DNA from 4 places in the Frankia sp. CeCAU1 genome. Region 3 is predicted to be linked to each of the others. Evidence: predicted binding sites of a transcription regulator. Region 3 holds the regulator's gene; each other region holds the start of a gene.

Region 1 (5,745 bases), on a different contig from region 3:
ACTGTCATGCGTCACCCGGTCGCCCTGACGCAGCTCCAGGACGGCCCGAGCGGCCGGCCGCGCGCGACCCGAGAATGGCGAGTTCGGTAGCGGTTTACGCGCCGCCGGGGCACCGGCGGCGCCCCGGCCGGTCGCGCCCGACCCAAACCCGCCAGACGAGCCCCAGGACGTCCCCGCGGGCGCTGGCGGGGGATCGGCCAGCCGGCGCCAGTCAACCAGCGTGTCCGGCACCTCGCCGAGGAAACGCGACGGCGGGTTGTAGGCCGGTTGGCCCCAGGCGCTGCGCATCACCGCGCGGGTCAGGTAGAGCCGGATCCGGGCCCGGGTGACACCCACATAGGCGAGCCGGCGCTCCTCCTCGAGCTGGGTGGGATCTCCCAGGGTCCGCAGGTGCGGGAAGACGCCGTCCTCGAGACCGGTAAGGAAGACGACGGGGAACTCGAGGCCCTTGGCGCTGTGCAGCGTCATGAGAGTGACCACACCATCGGAACCGTCGTCGGTCGGAACCTGGTCCGCGTCGGCGACGAGCGAGACCTGCTCGAGGAACTCCGCGAGCGTGCCCTCGGGCAGCCGCCGGGCGAACTCCTGGACCACTCCGACCAGTTCCTGCAGGTTCTCCACCCGGCCCTGGGACTCGACGGTGCCCTCGGCGAGGAGTTCCGACAGGTAGCCGGTGCGTTCAAGCACCGCCTCGACCACGGCCACCGGGTTGTCGGCCGCTACGGCGCGTAGCTCGGCGAGCAGCGCGGTGAACTCGCGCACCGCCTTCGCCGAGCGCGCGGCGATCCCCGGCACCTCGTCGACACGCTCCAGCGCCTGCGCGAACCCGATCCGCTCGACATCGGCGAAGCCCGCCAGGGCCGCCTCGGCCCGCTCGCCGATCCCGCGCCGGGGCACGTTCAGGATGCGACGCAGGTTCACCGTGTCGCTAGGATTGGCGAGGACCCGCAGGTAGGCAAGGAGATCACGGATCTCCTTGCGCTCGTAGAACCGCACCCCGCCGACCACCCGGTAGGGCAGCCCGACCCGGACGAAGATCTCCTCGAACACCCGGCTCTGGGCGTTGGTCCGGTAGAACACCGCGACGTCGGCGGGCCGCGCGATCTTCGCGTCCGAGAGCCGGTCGACCTCCTCGGCGACAAAGGCCGCCTCGTCGTGCTCGTTGTCGGCGGCGAATCCGACGATCTTCTCACCGTCACCGGCGTCCGACCACAGCCGCTTGGCCTTGCGCTGGTTGTTACGCGCGATCATCGCGTTCGCGGCGGAGAGGATGGTCTGGGTGGAGCGGTAGTTCTGTTCCAGCAGGATCACCGCGGCGTTCGGGAAATCCTCCTCGAACTCCACGATGTTGCGGATGTTCGCCCCACGGAAGGCGTAGATCGACTGGTCCGCGTCGCCAACCACGCACAGCTCCGCCGGTGGGACGGCGCCCGAGGCCCAGGTAGCCGGCCCGGCCGCCGGCTCGGCCGGCTCCACCGGCGCGGACCCGCCACCGAAGTACGCCGGTTGGCCGACGAGTTCACGCACCAGGGCGTACTGCGCGTGGTTGGTGTCCTGGTACTCGTCCACGAGCACATGTCGGAATCGGCGCCGGTAGTGCTCGGCGACGTCGGGGAACGCCTGGAGGAGGTTCACCGTCATCATGATCAGATCGTCGAAGTCGAGGGCATTGGCCTGAGCCAGCCGCTGCTGATAAGCGGCGTAGACCTCGGCGACGGTCCGCTCGAGGTGGTTCGTGGCCCGGTCCCGTGCGGCCTCCCAGTCGATCAGTTCGTTCTTCAGGTTGCTGATCTGCGCCGCCAGACCTCGGGCGGGATGCCGCTTGGGATCAAGATCAAGGTCACGGATGACCAGAATGATCAAACGCTGCGCGTCGGCGGCGTCGTAGATGGAGAAGGCCGAGCCAAACCCGAGACGCTTCGCCTCGGACCTCAGGATGCGCACGCAGGCCGAGTGGAAGGTGCTCACCCACATCGCCCGCGCCCGGGGGCCGACCAGCGCCGAGACCCGTTCGCGCATCTCGTTGGCAGCCTTGTTGGTGAACGTGATCGCCAGCATCTCCCCCGGCCGGACCCCCCGGGCCGCCAGCAGGTACGCGATACGGTGGGTCAGCACCCGCGTCTTGCCGGACCCCGCGCCCGCGACGACGAGCAGGGGTGCCCCGATGTGCACCACCGCCGCCCGCTGCTGCAGGTTGAGCCCGTCGAGCAGGCCCTCGGCATCCAGGCGTGGCGAGGAGAAGCCACCGGGCTCGTCCCCGCCCACCGGCGGCGCCAGCACCGCCGGGCCGAACAGGTCGTAGGGCACGTGCGCACCGCCGTGGACATCCGTCCCGACCGACCCGGCGATGCCGGATCCGCCGCCGTGGGAATCGCCGAAAAAGCCGCTCATGGGACTCCGATCGTACGTTCGACGTCGGGCAGGTCGGACCGCGGCATGCCCGGATCGCACCCAACGGCCCGGTCCGCGGTGTGGTCCGCGAGATGCACCGACGGTCCCACCCGGCCGCGGTCCTCGCGCGTCCATGCCACCGCATGACCATCACACGTCCACGCCCAGTGGTCGTCGACCCGCGTGCTGACCAGCCTGTTGTCCGTCGTTCCCGCCCCGCCCCGCGCGCGAGGGCGGGCCGTCGATGGCCGTGGTCCGCGTCAACGCCCGGCCCACCGGCGGTCAGGCGGCCACGCCACGTGGCCGCGCGGTCACGTAGTCACGCGCTACTCGACGCGCTCGGCGGGATGGCCGCGAGCGCCTTCACCCTGCTGGCCACCCCCGGGTCGATGTTGCCACCCGACAGGATTGCCACCGTCGGGCCCTGCGCGAGATCACCTCGACGCAACAAGGCCGCGACCCCCGCGGCGCCGGCCGGTTCCACCTGGTGGCCGGCCCGGTGCAGCAACACCATCGCCTCCCAGAACGCCGCCTCATCGACCGTGACGATCTCGTCCACCAGGCGTGCGGCAAGGGCGAAGGTCAGGACCCCCGGAGCGTTCACCGCCATACCGTCGGCGATCGTGGTCGACGCCGGGACCACCCGTGACGAACGTGGCGCCGTCGGCTGTTCGGACGTCCGGCTGCCCGGAATCGTCCCGACTCCCCGCAGTGTTCCGGCACCGGGCGTCGTTCCGGCACCGGGCGTCGCAGCCCCACCGGGGGGCACCGTGAGCCGCCGGCCAGCCCGCAGCGACGCGGCGAACGCCGACGACAGCACGGACTGCACTCCGACCACTCGCACATCGGGGCGCCGGGACCGCACCGCCGCGGCCAGCCCGCCGATCAGCCCTCCGCCGCCCACCCCGACCAGAACGGTGCCGAGATCGGGCACCTGATCGAGCAACTCCAAGCCGATCGTGCCCTGCCCGGCCACTACCGTCGGGTCATCGAACGGGTGGACCAGCAGCCGGTCTCCCCGGGCGGCGAAGGTGGCAGCCGCAGCGAGCGCCGCTTCCACCCCCCCGGGTATCTTCTCGACCCGGGCGCCCCACCGGCGCGTCCGCGCCACTTTGACCGGATTGGCCCCTACCGGCACGAAGATGGTCGCCTCGACGCCGAAGGCCGCGGCCGCGAAGGCCACTCCCTGGGCGTGGTTACCGGCACTGGCCGCCACCACCCCCCGGGCCCGCGTCGCCGGATCCGCGGTGGCCACCCGGTGGTAGGCGCCCCGAAGCTTGAACGAACCGGTGTGCTGCTCGTGCTCACACTTGAGCCAGACGGGCGCACCGACCGCCGCCGACAGGCCGAGATCCCGCACGACCCTGGTCCGTCGTGCCACCCCGGCAAGGACGCGGGCCGCGGCGCGGATGTCCGGCGCCCAGAGTTCGGCGTCCGGGGCTACCGATCGGTCGTCTGCGGCTGCTGCGGTCATGGAGCATCTCCCGGCGGCTGAGCGGCCACCTCACCATGACCGCGGCAATAAAAAAGCCCCCCGCCAGGACAAGGCGGAAGGGCGAGGCGCGGACCCGATGATCGGTCGCGCGCCTAGGTAATGGCCATCTCGTGCGGGGTCACATCATCCAGGGTGCTCCGGTCCCGCCCAGACGTCAAACGTGCCCGTCGGCGGGGGTCGTCCGACGGGCACGCGCTCCGATCCGGGATCGTCACTCCCACTCGATCGTGCCGGGAGGCTTGGAGGTGATGTCATACACCACCCGGTTAACCTGCGGCACCTCGTTGACCACCCGGTTCGAGATGCGTTCCAGCAGGCCGTAGGGCAGCCGGGCCCAGTCGGCGGTCATCGCGTCCTCGCTGGTGACCGCGCGCAGGACGATCGGGAAGCCGTACGTACGCTCGTCACCCTGGACGCCCACCGATCGCACGTCGGCGAGCAGCACCGCGAAGACCTGCCAGATCTCGCGGTCCAGGCCGGCCTTGCGAATCTCCTCCCGGATCACCGCGTCGGCCGCCCGCACCACGTCGAGCCGCTCGGGCGTGACCTCGCCGATGATGCGGACGGCGAGGCCCGGGCCCGGGAACGGCTGACGCCAGACGATCTCCTCGGGCAGCCCCAGCTCCTCGCCGAGCCGACGGACCTCGTCCTTGAACAGGGTCCGAAGCGGCTCGACCAGATCGAACCGCAGGTCCTCGGGCAGTCCACCGACGTTGTGATGCGACTTGATCTTCGCGGCCGTCGGCGAACCGGATTCGATCACGTCGGGATACAATGTCCCCTGCACGAGAAAGTCGATCGTCGCGCCCTCCGCCTCCGCCCGGACCTCCAGTTCGCGGGCGGACTCCTCGAAAACCCGGATGAACTCACGACCGATGATCTTCCTCTTCCGCTCCGGGTCGGTCACTCCGGACAGCGCGGCGGAGAACCGGTCGGCCGCCTTGACATGGACCAGATCCACGCCGGTAGTCGCGACGAAATCGCGTTCGACCTGTTCCGCCTCGCCGGCCCGCAGCAAACCATGATCGACGAAGACGCAGGTGAGCGCGTCTCCCACCGCCCGGTGCACGAGCGCGGCAGCGACCGCGGAGTCCACCCCGCCGGACAGGCCGCAGATCAACCGTCCGGTCCCGACCTGGGCCCGGACGGCCGCGACAGCCTCGTCGACAATGTTGATCATTGTCCAGGTGGGCCGGCAGCCCGCACCCACGAGCAGGAAGTGCCGCAGCACGTCCATGCCTCGCTCGCTGTGGACCACCTCCGGGTGGAACTGCACGCCATAGAGACGACGCGCGGGGTCCTCGAAGGCGGCGACCGGGGCCGACGGCGTGGAAGCCGTTACCCGGAAGCCGGACGGCGCGGCGGTCACCGAGTCGCCGTGCGACATCCAGACCTGCTGGACAACGGGCAGACCGTCGAAGAGAACCCCGGGATCCGACACCGACAGACGAGTTGCTCCGTACTCGGCGGTTCCCGTGCGCGCGACGGCGCCGTCAAGCGCCTGAGCCATGACCTGATGGCCATAGCAGATACCGAGAATAGGCACTCCGGTAGCGAACAACGCAGGATCCACCCGGGGCGCGCCAGGCGAGTAGACGGACTTCGGGCCGCCAGAAAGGATCAGTGCGGACGGACGCCGGGCGAGGATCTCGTCCACCGACATATCCCACGGGACGATCTCCGAATACACATGACATTCGCGTATGCGCCGGGCGATCAGTTGGGCATACTGAGCACCGAAATCGATCACCAGCACGGTGTCGTAGCCCGCAGGCCCCACCGCGGACGGGCCGCTGGGGCCGTCCGCCGGGGACCGCGGAACATCCCGAACCGCGCCGGTATCCGTCGGCTCCGCACCG
Region 2 (5,745 bases), on a different contig from region 3:
ACCATGCGGCTACTGAAAGTCATAGGCGTGTGGGAAGGCGCAATGATTGTTTTGAGTTCCGTGAGCAAGCGGTACCCGAACGGCGACCGGCCGGCGCTGGTCGATGTCACCGCGGAGATCGGTGCCGGTGAGTTCGTCTTCCTCGTGGGTCCGTCCGGATCGGGTAAGACCACATTGCTGCGATTGCTGCTGCGGGAGGAACGAGCGACGTCCGGCCGGGTGCTGGTGGCTGGCCGTGACGTCGCGCGGATCCCGGACCGCGGGGTGCCCCAGTTGCGCCGGCTGGTCGGCTGTGTCTTCCAGGACTTTCGCCTGCTACCGAATCGGACCGTAACGGCGAACATCGCGTTCGCCCTCGACGTGGTCGGCCGTCCTCGGCATGTCGTGCGCAGCGTCGTGCCGGAGGCACTCGACCTGGTCGGCCTCGCGGAGAAGGCGGACCGGTATCCCGACGAACTCTCCGGAGGCGAACAGCAGCGGGTCGCGATCGCCCGGGCGTTCGTTGGCCGTCCTCGGATCCTGCTGGCCGACGAGCCGACCGGCAACCTCGATCCGAACACCAGCATCGAGATCGTGAACCTGCTCGACACTGTTCATCAGGCCGGCACCACCGTCGTGATGGCCACCCACAACGCGTCGCTCGTCAACGCGATGCGCCGCCGGGTGCTCGAGCTGAGCGACGGCGCGCTGATCCGGGACGAGGCTCGCGGGCGTTACAACCAGGATGATCTGGCGGTGCCGATGATTCCCCGGCCCCGGCCCAGGGTGCCGGCCGACCGGGTCCGCTGATGCGACCGGGTCTGCTGGCGTCGCTGCTGTGGACGGGCCTGCGCCGCAACCTGGCGATGACCTGTGCCATGATCATAACTGTCACGATCTGCCTGGCGTTGCTGGGGTCGGGCCTGCTCCTGCGGGCGCAGGTGCACACCATCGACGACTTCCTGCTCGACCAGATCGAGGTCGTCGTTGATCTCTCCGATGGCATCACCCCGGGCGAGCGGTCTGCCCTCGATGCCGAGATCGCGGCGGATCCACTGGTCGCCGACGTGCGGTACGAAAGCAAACAGCAGGTGTACGACCGTTTCCGCCGGGACTTCCGTGGATCGCCCGACGTCCTCGCCGGTGTCGGACCCGACGACCTGCCCGCGGCGCTACGACTCACGCTTACCGATCCGCGAGCGGCCCGCGACATCGTCGTCACCTACACCGGCCTCGACGGGGTGGAAGCTGTTCGCGACCAGCGCGGCCTGCTTGACCCGTTGTACCGGTTCCTCGACGCCTTCACCGCGGGCGCTTTCGCCCTCGCCGGCGTGCAGGCCCTGGCGTCCTTCGCCCTCATCTACACGATGATCCGGATCTCGGCGCACGCCCGGCGACGGGAGACTTCGATCATGAAGATGGTCGGTGCTTCCAACGGAACAATCCGGGCTCCGTTCGTCTTGGAGATCGCGGCGGTGGGGCTGGTTGGCGGGCTGCTCGCCACGGGCGTGCTTGCGTTGGCGAAGATCTACCTGGTGGACGGCCGGTTCGCGAAGCAGACGATGTTCCCCCTGTTCGGTTGGTCGGCGGTCTGGGAGACCGCGGCCGTCGTGCTGGGGGTCGGTGTGCTCGCCGCCGCCGTGATGGCTTCGGTGGCGCTCCGCCGTCATCTGCGGGTCTGAGGCGTCATCCGTCGCTCGGCCCCGGTTCGCTTCGATTCGAACTGGACATCATCCTCGATGAATACTTCCTTGAGATAATCTTCGGGTGACACCTCATATTGGCGTCCCTCCGGGCTCGTCCAGGTGAAATGTCCAGGCCTGGGCTGGCACACGGACCATCCCTTCTGCGTGGATTGATCGGGAGATGATGTGCCCGGCCGCCCCGGTCTTCTCGTAGCTCCTTGCTTGGCGTCACGCCTAGGCCGCTTTTCACCCGAGTGTTTCAGCCGGTGATGCCTCCGGCATTTTGGCCCGAGGTTCCGCTCGCTCGTCTGGCCACCTCGACGATGCGGCCTGGTATGATCAAGGTCGCAGTGAATGGAAGGCTGCTCGCATCCCGGAAAGACACATGTAGGGTTTCGAGTTCGGACATGACGAGCCAGGGCGGCCGAGGGAAAGCGACGCCGGCTGACCTCCAGAACTCGTCCTTCCGGCGGATCCATCAGTATCCGCCGCCATGTGCATCGGGGGTTCTCGGCCATCTCGCGAACGAGTCCGGCCGGTATCGGGCCATAACCGGGAAGTTCCGCCGGCCGTTCCGACATACCCAGCAGACAGGAAGCCGACACGACCACCTGCATCTCGATACTGACACGGTCACGATCCCGCCCCATCAGCAGGTCGTAGAAAACGTCGGCCCGACGCTGCTCGAGCCCGCGACCGTCCTGCGCACCGCCCGCTCTCCTCGCCAGAAGGTCCACTCGTCGAAACGCCGCGAGCATGCGGTCCGCCGGAAGCGAGGCCGAGATGCGGCCCATACCATCCGGCTCGGCCCGCACTGTCACCCGACGTGCCTTCGTCGCCCTGCGGCGACGCTGTTCCGCGCCCTGAGGGTCTACCAGCACCACACGCCGTCGAACGGCGGCCGCGAACGCTGCGTGGCTCGGCCGCCCACCCCGGCGCAGAACTGTCTCCGCCACGTCCGCGGCCTGGTCGTCCGACAGGTTGGCCGTCAGTCGTTCCAGCACGGTCAGCCGCTGGGAATCTAGCTCACCATGTTCCAGAGCAGTCAGCGCTGCCGGCATGCGGCGGACGACGCCGACCGCGAAACCCAACTGTTTGTTTCCCGCCGCTGATGACATTCTCAGCTCGGCGGCCAGTTCGTCTCCCGCGAACTCGTGAAATCCCCTGGCAACCCCGCTCTCATCCTCTTCCGTGGGCGGCCGTAGCTGCGCGAACCTCGCTCTCACGAGCAGCCGTGCCGCCTCCCAGCGCGCGATCTCCCGACCGATCTCCACATCTGCCCGGAGGCATCCGTCCGCGTCGAGTTCAGCTACACGATGACCATAAACCATCGATGAGTCCAGATGACGGGAAAGGGAACCACGGTCGTCGACTCCGGTATCGCGGGGGCCCAGGGCCTCTGCTTCCTCGCGCGGGCTGGACTCGCCTGAACTGGACTCGCCCGGACTGGACTGTGAGCCGGGCCGAAGCGATGAACCGGGTCTGGTCACTGGATGCATCATGCCGCCTGTCATGGGTGCGTAGAGGGAGCGGTTGGATCTGCCGGCAGGAATCGCCGCCGATCCGCCTGAACACTCTGGTCATCGAACGTGTGTTCGAGTATAGTACTCGCTGGCACCGTTCATCAAGTCCATCGTCATCAAGTCCGTCGTCTCGACGGCCGAGCAAGCTCGACAGCCGAGCAAGGAGTTGGAAGGTGCTGAACGCCCAGGTCGCGCCGCCGCGGCGGCTCCTCCGCGGGGCGCGCTGACGGCGCTCGTCGCCCTACGGAGCGCTCGGCGACGTCACCCGGGCCACGCTGGCGACCGACGATGGCGCTCACATGATCGATACCATGGGTGTCCTCGCGGTGGAGCCGGCGTGTCACCGACGCGGGAGGCAGGACGTAGGTTCGGAGAAGATTTCGCGAACGGTGTGGGAAGAGGGACAGGACAGTGCCGAGGGAGACGGGGCGCAGACTGATCGCGCAGAACAAGCGCGCCCGGCATGACTACGACATCCTCGACACCTACGAGGCTGGGCTGGTGCTCCGTGGCACCGAGGTGAAGGCGCTGCGGGCCGGGCGGGCCTCGCTCGTCGACGGGTTCGCCCAGATCAACGATGGTGAGATCTGGCTGCACAACGTGCACATCCCCGAGTACACCGAGGGGACCTGGACGAACCACGCTCCCCGCCGCAAGCGCAAGATGCTGCTGCACCGGGCGGAGATCGAAAAGCTGGTCGGTAAGACCCAGGAGGGTGGGCTCACGCTGGTCCCGCTCTCGCTCTACTGGAAGGACGGGCGGGCGAAGATCGAAATCGCGCTGGCGCGTGGCCGCAAGTCCTACGACAAACGGCACGCGATCGCGGAGCGGGACGCGGCCCGGGAGATCGGCCGGGCGATGGGCCGCCGAGCCAAGGGGCGCTACCTCTGACTAGCCAGCCGTCCATGACACCGTCCGTGGTGCCGCCGATGTTCCTGTCGACGTTTCTGTCGATGTTCCCGTCGTCGTTATCTCGTCGTCGTGCCGCGGATTCGCCGGTTCCGGCAGCATCCGGGTCGCCGTGACCGCCTCCGACGGCGACCGGCTGGCGCAGTTCGAGGCCCTGCTGAGCGCCCAGGGTAAGGCGGTGCTGGCGGCGGCGGTCGCGGCATTCGCCGAGGATGAGCGTGCCGGTGGAGGCGCGGCCCGGGAACTGGCTGTCGGTGCCCGCCTGCGCGCCGAGGGCGTGTCCCCCGCGCTCCTCGCCGCCGCGTTCACTCAGGCGGAGCTGAGGCGGCGCGCGATGGTCAAGTTTGCTCGGGCCGATCGGATGTTCTTCACCCGAGCCGGGTTGGAACAAGCGTCCTCGCAAGCGGCGGCCGAGCATCGGGCCGCGCGGTTCGCCGGTCTGTGCCGGCTCGCCGACCTGTGCACGGGGATCGGCGGGGACGCGTTGGCCCTCGCGCGGGGCCGGGAGATCATGCTCGTCGACCGGGATCCGGTTCATCTGCGGATGGCCGCGCTCAACGTCGCCGTCCACGCGGTCGAGGGCACGACGGCGCTGCCCACGACGGCGCTGCCCACGACCGCGCCGCCCACGGGATCGACCGTGCCGACGGGATGCCTCGAGACGCGCCTGTCCGACGTGCGGGAGGTGGACCTCTCCGGATGCGACGCCGTGTTCGTCGATCCGGCCCGGCGTGCCGGCGACCGTCGGTTGGTGTCGCGGGCGAGCGAGCCGCCGCTGGCCTGGTGCTTCGGGCTTGCCGACAAGGTTGCGGCCGTCGCGGTGAAGGCCGCGCCAGGGCTGGCGACGGAGCTGGTTCCCCCCGGCTGGGAGATCGAGTTCGTGGCCGACGGACGGGATCTCAAGGAGGCCGTGCTGTTTTCACCGGCCCTCGCGACCGCCCCGCGTCGCGCCACTGTGCTGCCCGGGCCGGGCGGCTCGGCGTCCCTGCGGGCCGGGGGAGCGCCGGTGAGCCTCACCGGGACCCCGGATCCAGTCGTCCCGGCGGATACGGGTCCGGCGGGTCCGGCGGGTCCGGCGGGTCGGGTCGGCGAGGCCGCCGGTCGGGTAGCGGCTCCGGGCCGGTTCCTCCACGATCCGAACCCGGCGGTCACTCGGGCGGGCCTGGTCGGCGAGCTCGGGCGGCGCCTCGGAGCCTGGCAGATTGATCCGATGATCGCCTTCCTGACCTCCGACGAGGCAGTGACGACCCCCTTCGCCCGCCTGCTGCGCATCGAGGCCGAGCTGCCCTTCGACGTGCGCCGGATCGCGGACCTGTTGCGGTCTCGTGAGATCGGGTCGCTGGACGTCCGGCGACGCGGCCTCGCCGGCGACGTCGAGGAGATCCGCCGCCGGTTGCTACCCCGCCGTCGTGATCTGATTCCCGCTGGACCGGCCGTCACCGTGGTAATGACGAGGCTGCGTGGAGCTCCCTGGGCCTTCGTCTGCACCCCGGTATCGGATGTCGGGGGTATCGGATGTCGGGGCGGTGGCGACCGACTCTCATGACCGACCGACTCTCATGCTCTCGTGACCGACCGACTCTCATGACCGACCGACTCTCATGACCGACCGATCCCGGTGGACGCCATCGGGGGCGAAACAGGAGTGA
Region 3 (5,745 bases):
GGTGACGTGGGACCCTGGTTGGCGACGGGATTCGCCGGGAAACGGGGGGAGGCGCGCCACGAGTGCGGCAGGGTCTTCCGGTCCGGCGGATCCTCCTCGGGCCACCGGGTCGTGGGGCCCGGCCGGAGCAGGCGGCACGGAATGATCGCGGAATGGTGCGGTAGCGGGCCGCGTTGAGAACGGATGGTATGACACTTCCTGCTGACGCCTTCGATGCGTCCACTCTCGACAGATCTCTCATCAAGCTGACCGATGCCGATTCGTCTTACCTGTCGAACTTTTTCGACGATTCTGGGGACGGTTTCGACCTGGAGGATCGCGCCGCGTTGCGGCGGGTTCCCGGTCTCGCCACCGAGCTCGACGACGTTACCGAGGTCGAGTACCGGCAGCTGCGGCTGGAGCGTGTCGTCCTCATCGGCGTATGGACGTCGGGTTCCCCGCGGTCGGCCGAGAGCTCCATGGCGGAGCTCGCGGCGCTCGCCACGACCGCCGGTTCGGTGGTGCTCGACGCGCTCGTGCAGCGTCGCGACCGGCCGGATGCCGCGACTTACGTCGGTTCGGGCAAGGCCCGCGAGCTCGCCGAGGTCGTCGCGGCGACCGGCGCGGACACGGTGGTCTGCGATGGCGAGCTCACCCCGGGTCAGCTGCGGCAGCTGGAGGAGGTCGTCAAAGTAAAGGTCATCGACCGGACGGCCCTCATCCTGGACATCTTCGCCCAGCACGCGACCTCCCGCGAGGGCAAGGCCCAGGTCGAGCTCGCGCAGTTGCAGTACATGCTGCCCCGGCTGCGTGGGTGGGGTGAGTCGATGTCGCGGGCCGCGGCCAGTGGCGGCGGCCGGGCGCCCATCGGTACCCGCGGTCCCGGTGAGACGAAGATCGAGACCGATCGTCGGCGGCTGCGGGCCAGGATGGCGCGGTTGCGCCGCGAGCTCGCCGCGATGACGACCGTGCGGGAGACCAAGCGTTCCGCCCGGCGGCGGGGCGAGGTCCCCAGCGTGGCGATCGCCGGTTACACCAACGCCGGTAAGTCGTCGCTGCTCAACCGGCTGACCGGCGCGGGTGTCCTGGTCGAGGACGCGCTGTTCGCCACCCTCGATCCGACCGTGCGGCGGGCGACCCTGCCGGACGGCCGGGCCTTCACCCTGACCGACACCGTCGGATTCGTCCGGCATCTGCCGCATCAGATCGTCGAGGCGTTCCGCTCGACGCTGGAAGAGGTCGCCGATGCCGATCTCATCCTGCACGTTGTGGACGGATCATCGCCGGATCCGGCCGCGCAGATCTCCGCCGTGCGCGAGGTTCTCAACGACATCGACGCGGGCGGCGTTCCCGAGCTGATCGTCGTCAACAAGGTGGACGCCGTGGAGCCGACGGTCGTCGCGGGGCTGCGCCAGCTCGCCCCGGACGCCGTGTTCGTCTCGGCACGCACGGGCGAGGGGCTGGCCGCGCTGGTCGACGCGCTCTGTGCCCGGGTGCCGCATCCCGACGTGGAGATGCGCGTGCTCGTGCCCTACACCCGGGGCGACTTGGTCTCCCGGGTGCACGCGAACGGCGAGGTGCTCACGATGGAGCACACCGAGACCGGTACCCGGCTGTCCGCCCGGGTTTCCTCGGGACTCGCAGCGGAGCTGCACGCCTACCGGGCCTGAGCCCAGGAGCGATCAGACGCGAGGCAACCCGGCCGGCCGCCCGACGGGCGGCCGGCCGATCCACATCAAACCCTGCGGAGCACAGCCACGATCCGGCCGAGGATGGTCGCATCCTCACCGGGGATGTCGGCGAAGGCCGAGTTCTCCGGATGTAGCCAGATCTTGCCGTCCCGAAGCCGCAGACGCTTGACCGTCGCCTCCCCGTCGATCATTGCGGCGACGATCTCCCCGTTGTCCGCGACCGGCTGCTGGCGGACGACCACCCAGTCACCGTCGCAGATCGCCGCGTTGATCATCGAGTCGCCGACGACCCGGAGCAGGAACAGAGTGCCCTCGCCGACGATCTCCCTGGGTAGCGGGAAGACGTCCTCGACCGCCTGCTCGGCCAGGATCGGGCCACCGGCGGCGATCCGGCCCAGCACCGGCACGTAGGCCGCGTCCGACTTGCTTCCTTCGGTGGTGCCCGGCGCCGCCTCACCGATGATGGGAATCGTGCCCGCCACCGTCGTCGTGCCCGCCACCGTCGTCGTGCCCGCCACCGTCGTCGCGCCCGCGCCCACATCCGCGCGTCGCCGGGGGTGCTCGACGGTCAGCACCTCCATCGCTCTCGGGCGGTTCGGGTCCCGCCGCAGGTAGCCCTTCTCCTCGAGCACCCTGAGCTGGTGAGCCACACTACTGGTGCTGGTGAGGCCGACCGCCTCACCGATCTCCCGCACGCTGGGCGGATACCCGCGCCGCTCCACCGCGGCCCGGATGACCTCCAGCACCTTGCGCTGCCGGGGGGTCAGGCCCGCGTCCGTGGGGCCTTCGGGAAAGGCTCGCACGTTGCCGCGGGTTCCGCCCCGGCGCGTACCCCTGCCTTGGCTAGTCATCGCTTACCGCTCTCCTCGTCGCGTTTTTCTTCCGCCGTGCGGCCACCGGCCGGCCGGCGACCGCACGGCGGACCGTCCCGCTCCGGAAGCGGTCACCTACCGACTCGCCGCCGTCCGTGACCGGGGGAAACCGCCCGGTTCACACCCGATCGACTCGACGGTAACCGGCGGGTCGCAGAATCTCAAACGTCTGTTCGAGCGTGTCCCTGGCGGTTTCCGGTTCCCGATGCGACAATCGACCACGCGTTCGATCGAACGAAGGTTCGATCTTCGGCGTTCGGTGTCGTCGGAACGGGAGGGTGCCGTGGGATCCGCACACAGGGCGCGGGTCGTCGACCTGTCGATGGCCAGGGACCGGGTGGGTCGTCGGCCGGCGGGATACCCGCCGGGTCGCCCGCCCGCACCCCCGCCGCTCCGGCTGACCCGGCGGGGTCGGGTGGTGGTGGTATCGGTCGTCGTGGCGGTCGTCGTGGCGGTAGCAATCATGATCATGCCTGGGGTGTCGATTGCCGGGCCGGATACCGCGGAGGCGCCGCGGCACCATCTGGTCGTGCCGGGGGAGACGCTGTGGGAGGTGGCAGTGGCGCTCGACGAGAGCGCCGACACCCGGGTCATGGTGGACCGGTTGATGCGGCTGAACCACCTGCGGTCACCACTGATCGCCCCGGGCCAGTCGTTACTCCTTCCCTGACGCCCGGCTTCCCGGCTTCCCGGGTCCACGAGTGTCTCGGCGCAGGGTTCTCGCGCACCGTCGTCTTTCGTCCACGTGCGGTGCCACGTGCGATGCGGACCACACGGACCATACGGGGGTGCTGTCCTCATCTCTGGGGCCGTGCGCTACCTTGGACACAACATCTGGTGCTTACCGGGGTGTAAGTCATCCACAGGTTGTTCCACAGGTCTTCCGCGGGGAGCTGGCGGTCCATCCACAAGGTGGTCTGTCCGGCGTGGATGCCGGGTCCTCAACGGTGTCCCTCATCCCCGGTCCGGGGCGGTCGGCTCCGGCGCGGGCGAAGGAGGCGTAGCGCGTGCGGTGCCCGTTCTGCCGGCATCCGGACAGTCGCGTCGTTGACAGTCGGGAGGCCGAGGAGGGTTCGGCGATCCGCCGCAGGCGGTCCTGCCTGTCCTGCGGTCGCCGGTTCACTACGATGGAGGAGGCGTCCCTTCAGGTTCGCAAGCGCAGTGGGGCGGCCGAGCCGTTCAGCCGGGCCAAGGTCATCGCCGGTGTCCGCAAGGCCTGCCAGGGCCGGCCGGTGCGGGATGATGATCTCGCGCTTCTGGCGCAGCGGGTAGAGGACGCCGTCCGCTCGTCGGGGTCGGCGGAGGTGCCCGCGGAGGCGATCGGCCGGGCGATCCTCGGTCCGCTCCGTGAGCTCGACGAGGTGGCTTATCTCCGCTTCGCCTCGGTGTACCTGGCCTTCGAGTCGTTGACTGACTTCGAGTCCGCGATCGCCGCGTTGCGCTCCGAGGCCGCCGGACCTCCCACCGCGCGGGATGGACCAGCACGACCGGTCCCGCGCGGCGCCGTCGATGCCTCGCCGGTGATCGGCACCCAGCAGGTGCATAGCAGGTAGGGCCGGGACTGCTCGACCGAAAGCGTCATACATCGCCCTGGCTCGCCGTGCCGGCCCGGTCCCGCCGGCGACGGGTGACATCCCGCGTCGCGGCCGTGCGAGGACCGCGGACCTCCCGGACGGCACGCATGCGGCCCGGCTCGACCTGGCTGGTGCCGTTCGCCGTGCGTGTGTTCGCCGTGCGTGTGTTTGCCGGGCGCGTGCTCGTCCCCGCGGGCACCGCCGTGCGTCGAGGTCCGGCCCCGCACCGTCCCGACGTCCGCTGGCTGCGGCCTGGGGCGGGGATGCCCACAACACATTGTTGAAGGTTGAAGCTGACGAGTGAAGACGAGGAGCGTCATGACCGACAGCCGCGGCACGAAGCCGAGCAGGTCAGCGGCGAAAGCGAGTGGGTTGAAGATCCAGCGGTCACGTACCACCGCCGGCGTCCACCCGTACGACGAGGTCACCTGGGAGTCCCGGGACGTCGTCATGACCAACTGGCGGGACGGCTCGGTCAACTTCGAGCAGCGGGGAGTGGAATTCCCGCAGTTCTGGTCGGTGAACGCCTCCAACATCGTTACCAGCAAGTACTTCCGTGGGGCGCCCGGCACGCCGGGGCGGGAGTGGTCGCTGCGGCAGTTGATCGATCGGGTCGTGCACGCCTACGGCGCGGCCGGCCGCGAGCACGGCTACTTCGCCTCGGACACCGACGCCGAGATCTTCGAGCACGAACTGACCTGGATGCTGCTCCACCAGGTCTTCAGCTTCAACTCGCCGGTCTGGTTCAACGTGGGAACCCCCGCGCCGCAGCAGGTCTCGGCGTGCCAGCCCTATGACGCCCTCGTCAGCACGCCATCCGGTCTGGTTCCCATCGGCGCCTTGGTGGAGACGGACGCGGTGGGGACGAAGGTCTTCGACGCGCACGGTCTGACCCAGGTGATCGCGACCAAGTCCAACGGCGTCAAGGACGTCCTGCGGATCTGGACGAGGGCCGGTCACGCGCTCGACGTCACCGCCGATCATCTGGTGTGGCGGAGCACCTCCGCGGGTGCCGGGGCCTTCGTCCCCGCCGGCGCGTTGCGGGCCGGGGACACCCTCGAGTGGCATCGCACCATCGCCCCGGGCGAGGGTGAGATCACTTCACGGGAGATCGCCGAGGCGGCGCTCGCGGGCCGGCTGCAGGCGGACGGTTTTGTTGGTCGGTACGCCGGTACGAACGCCTCGCTGACCATCGAGGCGATGACTGTGCCGACCCGGCTGTATGACGCTCCGCTACCCGTTGTCGCGGCTTATCTGCGCAGCCTGTTCCAGGCCGATGGCTACGTGTCCCGCCGGGAGCGCTCGACGCTGATCGGGCTGGACATGATCAGCGAGGGCCTCATTCGCGGGGTGCAGGGTTTGCTCGCCCGGTTCGGCATCTTCGCGCGGGTACGCCGCGAGGCGGATCCGCGACCCGACCGCCACGACCTCTGGAGCCTGGGCATTCAGAACGCCGGTGACCGGCGGACGTTCGCGGACGAGATCGGCTTCCTCGATCCGGTGAAGGCCGCGAAGCTGGAGACGTCGTTCGATCAGCCCGGCCAGGCCGCGAAGCCGGTGAAGCGGTTGCAGATCGAGCGCATTGAGCCGCGCGGGCCGATGCCGGTCTACGACATCCAGACCGACAGC
Region 4 (5,745 bases), on a different contig from region 3:
CCTCCTGGGTGGTCTGGCTGTGCGCTGCCCTGCCCGTCCTGGGCCTGCTAGCCGTTCCGGCGATCATCCGGATCCGGCGGAGGCGGGTCCGGCTGCGCCCGGCCGAAGACGATCCCCCAGATCCGTCTGGGGCGACGGTGGAACGGGTCCACGACGCCTGGGCGGAACTGCTGGACGTCGCCGCGGACCTGGGAATCATGATCCGGCCGAACGACTCGCCGCGGGCCGGAGTGGCCCGGCTGACCGCCTACCTGGACGCCGAGCCGACCACCGCACAGGCTCCGGGATCCGGCCCGGAACCGTCTGCGTGGCAATCCGGGGGCAGCGAGCCCCCCACGACCTACCCGCAGGCCCGCGCGGCACTCGCCCGACTGGCCTCCGCGGAGGAGCGGGCCCGCTACGCGCCGCCGGAGATGGCCGCGCCGCCGTCCGTCGCAGACCTCCGCGAAGATGCCGTCCTGGCCACCACCACGCTGTTGGCGCTGGCACCGCGGGCCAGGCGGATGTTGGCGCGGATCGCACCGGCATCGGTTCTCCGGCGCGCCGCGCCGGCCTCGGCGCGCGGACGGTCGAGGCCGGGACGGGGAAGCGGTAAGGACGACGCACCCGCCACGCCCACCACGATTCAGAACGAAGACAATCAGGACAATCAGGACTGGCTGGACGCGGTCAGGGACGGTCCTCCCAGCGCCGCCGCCACCGCTCCTCGACCCGTTCCATGAACGGAGCCCTAGCCCGCGGCTTCGGCTTCGATCCCCCCTGCACGCCGCCCGGCCGCCGGTGACCGGTGTCACGGCCGCTGATCCGGCGCAGGTCTGCCGCACCGCGCAGCGCGGCGAACAACATCATGAGGAAACCGAGGATGCCGAGGATCACCGTCAGCGGTACCCGGTTGAGTACCACACCGACCACCAGGACGGCCAGACCGAGGACGAAAACGACCGCGCTGCGGCGCACCCGGCGCAGCAGGTAGGTACGGGGGTCCGTCGAACGCACGGTACTGGCAAACTTTGGATCGTCCTGTACGAGAGCGCGCTCGATCTGCTCCAGCAGGCGCTGCTCGTTCTCCGAGAGCGGCATCGACGCTCCTCCCACGACCTGTAGGCCCGGCGGACGGAACCTGATAACCAAGGATAGGCATGTGCGGGCGGGTGCGGTAGGCAACCTGTCATGCTGGTTGGAACCGAGCGATTCCCGTCACCTGGTCCGTGCCCGAACTGGGGTCTTTCATACCGGGAAATCCACGGTCACGGGAACCCGGCGGCGCCGGCTTCGCGAGCGGTACCAGCGGCACGACGGCGGGCAAGCACGTGCAGCTGTGCCGCAAGGTCACGGAACGGCTCCAGGGCGGCCGCGGCCAGTTCCAGGCGCAGCAGCCGCTGCGCGGTGAAGGGATCGGAGTCGACCCGTGCCCCGGGGACCAGGTCGGCGAACACGCGCACCCCGTGGACGTCGACGACGTCCGCGCCCGCCGCGTTCACCAGCGCGACGATCTCGGCGGTGGTGAACCCGGCGGGCGTCCGGGGCGCCCCGGCGCCCCGGCCGGTCAGCACGGCCTGCGCCTGCTCGAAGCGACCCGCCAGGGCGCGGGCGAGCACCGTGGCAGCCCGGCCCGCGACGACGAGGCTGAGAACGCCTCCCGGGCGCAGCACCGGCAGGGCCCCCGCCAGCGCGGCCTCGGGATCGTCAACGACGTCGAGGACGGAGTGGCACAGCAACAAATCGGCGGTCTCGGCTCCGACGATGCCGGTCAGGTCGGCCAGATCGCCCTGCTCGGCCGTGACCCGGTCGGCGACGCCCCGTTCGTCGGCGCGACGGCGCAACGCTGCCAGGGCGTCCGGCGACGGGTCCACGACGATCACCAGGTAGCCCTCGACCGCCAGGGGTACGGCGAAGCCACCACTCCCACCGCCCGCGTCAACGATGATCGGCGGGATGGCTGTGGCCGCCGGGGCCACCGACCAGGCCGGAACCCCCGCTGCCGATCCGGGCAGGACCGTCCGCAGGCCGTGCCAGATCGCGGCCTGCCGCAGATCCGCGCCGGTGACATGGCTGGTCATGCGTGTCGCGCCTCCTCACGCCGGCTTCGTCGGCGCCGCCGTCAGCCCGCTCGCCCACGCCGGAGGACCAGGCGCGTCACCGACCCACGGTGAGGCCTATGGCGACCCCGACAACCAGCCCGCCAGCCGACAGCCCTACGACCCGCAGTACCCAGATGTTGCGACGCGCAACGGCGGACGGCACGGCCCGATGCGCGCCGCGGTGCCGATGCTCAGAACCGGTGAGGACCATCGATGATCTCCTGCTCCGCCAACCACTACCCCTCGGAAGGTAACCGATAGTGACCGATGCTCACCGTAAACGCAACCGCTCGTCACCCACCCGGGGCGCCGCCGGGCCGACCACGGTCAGCCTGCCCTCGGCCCGGCGACATGACCATCGTGACCTCCCCAGGCCCGACCGGACCGGCGCCGGCGATCATCGGTTGGGACGGCAGGCCCAGCACGCCCTCGACAACCCCGATGAACAGATCGACCTGACGGATCAGATCATCGGCCTCCCGCCTGGTCACTACCTTCAGCCCGGCCTCGGCCGCCGATCGCCGGGCGGCCCCCGCCGCGAAGAACTCCGCCCACTCCGCGAGCTCGGGGGCCACCCGGACAAGCAGGCGCCAGGCACTCACGGGCCGACCGCGACGACCGGGACGGGGCCGGGCCCGGTCCGCCAGGACAGCGGCCGCCGCCCGCAGCGCCGCGAGGTGGGCGAGGGCGTAGCGCTCCCCGGCCGCCTGGGCGTACTCGGCCTCACCGAGACCGCGCCGGGCGGCGACCAACAGATCGTCGCGGGAGCGGCGAGGCAACCCCGCCGCCGACACCAGGGCCCGTCCAACCGGCCCGGTTGATCCACCGTGCGCCCCGGTAGATCCACCGGGGCCGCCAAACGCACCCTTACCGCGGGCCGCTCCTCCCGCCGGGTCCGAGCCACTGTCCGAGCCACTGATCGGCCGACTGGTCACGGTGGCCACAACACCTCCCGAGTCTCGAACATAGGTTCGATCACGAAGTAGTGAACCCTCGCCGGCGCCGCCCGTCAAGCATCGAGGTATCGAACACGCGATCGAGCAGATCCGGCGGCCTCGGACTCGACCACCCGAAGAAACCAGCCGAGGACGAGCAGGGCCACCACGTCGGGAACCCATCCCAGCCGCGGGTCCGCGGCTTTCCCCCGACAGACATGTCCCGAATCCGCACCTGTCGTCCGGGCCACCCGGGTGACCCTCGGGTCGAGCGCATCCGGATCGGCCACGACAAGCGCCGTTCCGTCCAGCGCAAACCGGATGATGTTCACATCACGGTGACCCACGAGCCCGCTGGCGAACTCGCCGCGGGTCGGCCTGAGCCAACGCAGCGTGGCACCGTCCGACAGGCGCACCCAGCCCCCGTGGCGGCCTGGCTCGAAGGCGGCCAGGGGCACCCGTCCCATGGGTTCGACCAGACGGATCCCGAAACCGTCGAGGTCGGTCTCCAGCACGAACGGCCGGCCGGCCGCCATCAGCTCGACCCGGCCCCGCGACCACCAGTCGGCCAGCAGCGCGCCCTCGTCGGTCTCGACGTGCACGTGCCGGACCGAGGTGTGCCGGGACACCGACTCGATCCGGAAGATCAGCTCGTGCGGCAGTCCGCCGGCACGTCGCGGGAGAAGGTCCGCCCCGGCCATCGTCCGCGGTGTCCTGGTCCGGGTCACCGCCGGGGTCACCGCCGGGGTCACCGCCGGGCCCGCCGCCGACGCGGGCCGCCTCGCCAGGCTCCTGGGCACCGTGATCGCCATGTTCCCAACCCCCTCCGCCTCGCCGGCCGTCTCCCGGCCGTCTGCCGCCTCGATTTCGTGGACTCAGTGCACCTCCAAGCGATCAACACCCACTGCACGCACAATCACCAGAACCATTGAGAATGCGTTGATCGGAACACCTGGATTCCGCGATCGGGTCACACGACACCCCACGGAGTCGGACCGCCACCCGCGTCGCACCGGACACCGGGCGCCGGAGCAGGCCTGACGCGGAAACGACAGGGGCCGTTCCAGATCGGTAGTTGCCGCCATGTCCCCTCCCGGCGCACGCTGCGGTAATACAGACATCACCGGGGGTCGTACGAGAGGACCAGATGCCTGACCGCGACAGCCTGCAGTTCGCCATCCTCGGCCCGTTGGAGATCACTGCCGGGGGAGCACCCATCGTGCTCGGCGGCACCCAGCGCAAGGTGCTGATGGCCGCGTTGCTGCTGGAAGCCGGTCAGGTGGTGCCCGGTCACCGGCTGCTGGAGGTGATCTGGGGGGACCCACCGCCGGAGAAGGCGCTGGCCACATTGCGTACCCATGTCAGCGAGCTGAGGCGGCGGCTGGAGACCGGTTCCGAGGTGCTGTTGCGCAAGGGGACCGGGTACGTCCTTGACGTGCGCCCGGAGCAGATCGACTCCGAACAGGCCCGTCGGCTGCTGGAACAGGGCCGGCGCGCGGTGGACGACGGTGACCCGGTGAGCGCGATCGCCCCGTTGCAGGAGGCCCAGGCCCTCTGGCGGGGACCGCCGCTGGTCGACCTGATCGACTACCCGTTCACCCGAGCCTACGTGGACGCCCTCGACGAACTCCAGCTCGACATCGCCAAGACCCGGATCGCCGCCGATCTCTCCCTGGGTCGTCATCGCGAGGTCATCGGGGATCTGCGCGTGCTGGTGACACGGCACCCCCACGACGACGGGCTGCGCCGAGAGCTGGTTCTCGCCTTCTACCGGGACGGTCGGATCGAGGACGCGGCCCGGGCCTGCCGGGAGGGCCTGGAGGCGCTGCACGACCTGGGGCTGGACTCCGCGATGTTGCAGCAGCTGCAGGAGGACGTGCTGCGCGGCGCGTCCAGCCTGGCCTGGACCCCGCCCCGCTCGCTCGACCGGCGGGTCTCCGTGGCGCCCACGAGCCAGGGGGGGTACCAGCTGCCCCCGGACATCCGCGAATACACCGGGCGCGACACGATCCAGGCCCAGGTGCACGCCATGCTGACCGATCCGGTCGGGCTGTCACGGGGAACCGTGGTGGCGGCGTTCGCGGGTAAGGCCGGCGCAGGCAAGACCGCCTTGGCCGTGCACATCGCGCATCGCGTCCGCACGGGGTTCACCGACACGCTGTACGTGGACCTGCGGGGCAACAGCAGCCCGCTGGCCCCGGCCCGGGTGCTGTCCCGGTTCGTCCAGACGCTCGGGGTCAGCCGCTCCGCGGTACCGGCCGACCCCGACGATCTCGGCGAGATGTACCGGGAGCTGCTCGCGACCCGCAAGGTCCTGATCATCCTCGACAACGCGGGGGGCGAGGCACAGATCCGGCCGCTGCTGCCGACCAGCCCGGGCTGCGCGGTCATCATCACGAGTCGGTCGCGGCTGCACGGTCTGAGCGCCCCGTACTGGATGGTGGACGTCCTGCTGCCCAGTGACGCGGTGGAGCTGCTGGCCAAGATGGTCAGCACGCAGCGGGTCGACACCGAGCCCGAGGCCGCGCGTGACATCGTCGGCCTGTGCGGCTACCTACCGCTGGCGATCCAGATCGCCGGGCGCAAGCTGGCCGCCCATCCGCACTGGAAACTGGCCCGCCTGGCCGGGCGGCTCGCCAACGAACGCGACCGGCTGTCCTGGCTGGAGGCCGGCGACCTGGAGATCCGGGCCAGCTTCTCGCTGAGCTACGAGGGCCGGCCGCCGGACG

Evidence for each region. Region 3 encodes LexA, which represses DNA repair genes until DNA is damaged. Its sites were predicted from a motif close to CGAACNNNNGTTCG; they were not measured.
Region 1: the regulator LexA is predicted to act here: its motif matches at 2,399-2,412, upstream of pcrA (DNA helicase PcrA).
Region 2: the regulator LexA is predicted to act here: its motif matches at 3,249-3,262, upstream of AC08OO_RS09705 (HNH endonuclease signature motif containing protein).
Region 4: the regulator LexA is predicted to act here: its motif matches at 3,042-3,055, upstream of AC08OO_RS16440 (SAV_6107 family HEPN domain-containing protein).

What each region holds. Positions count from the first base shown of each region.
Region 1 covers NZ_CDWWXA010000003.1:1,548-7,292, forward strand. The annotation lists gene pcrA (DNA helicase PcrA) at 1-2,391, opposite strand, end outside; gene AC08OO_RS01045 (threonine ammonia-lyase) at 2,711-3,865, opposite strand; gene guaA (glutamine-hydrolyzing GMP synthase) at 4,098-5,666, opposite strand.
Region 2 covers NZ_CDWWXA010000039.1:24,570-30,314, forward strand. The annotation lists gene ftsE (cell division ATP-binding protein FtsE) at 43-789, shown strand; gene ftsX (permease-like cell division protein FtsX) at 789-1,661, shown strand; gene AC08OO_RS09705 (HNH endonuclease signature motif containing protein) at 1,646-2,995, opposite strand; gene smpB (SsrA-binding protein SmpB) at 3,599-4,078, shown strand; gene AC08OO_RS09715 (THUMP-like domain-containing protein) at 4,209-5,642, shown strand.
Region 3 covers NZ_CDWWXA010000061.1:14,685-20,429, reverse strand. The annotation lists gene hflX (GTPase HflX) at 189-1,649, shown strand; gene lexA (transcriptional repressor LexA) at 1,715-2,521, opposite strand; gene AC08OO_RS12580 (LysM peptidoglycan-binding domain-containing protein) at 2,826-3,212, shown strand; gene nrdR (transcriptional regulator NrdR) at 3,550-4,095, shown strand; partial or broken gene AC08OO_RS12570 (LAGLIDADG family homing endonuclease) at 4,435-5,745, shown strand, end outside.
Region 4 covers NZ_CDWWXA010000098.1:8,695-14,439, reverse strand. The annotation lists gene AC08OO_RS16455 (transglutaminase TgpA family protein) at 1-722, shown strand, start outside; gene AC08OO_RS16450 (DUF3040 domain-containing protein) at 670-1,080, opposite strand; gene AC08OO_RS16445 (methyltransferase domain-containing protein) at 1,248-2,060, opposite strand; gene AC08OO_RS16440 (SAV_6107 family HEPN domain-containing protein) at 2,375-2,875, opposite strand; gene AC08OO_RS16435 (hypothetical protein) at 3,091-3,828, opposite strand; gene AC08OO_RS16430 (BTAD domain-containing putative transcriptional regulator) at 4,164-5,745, shown strand, end outside.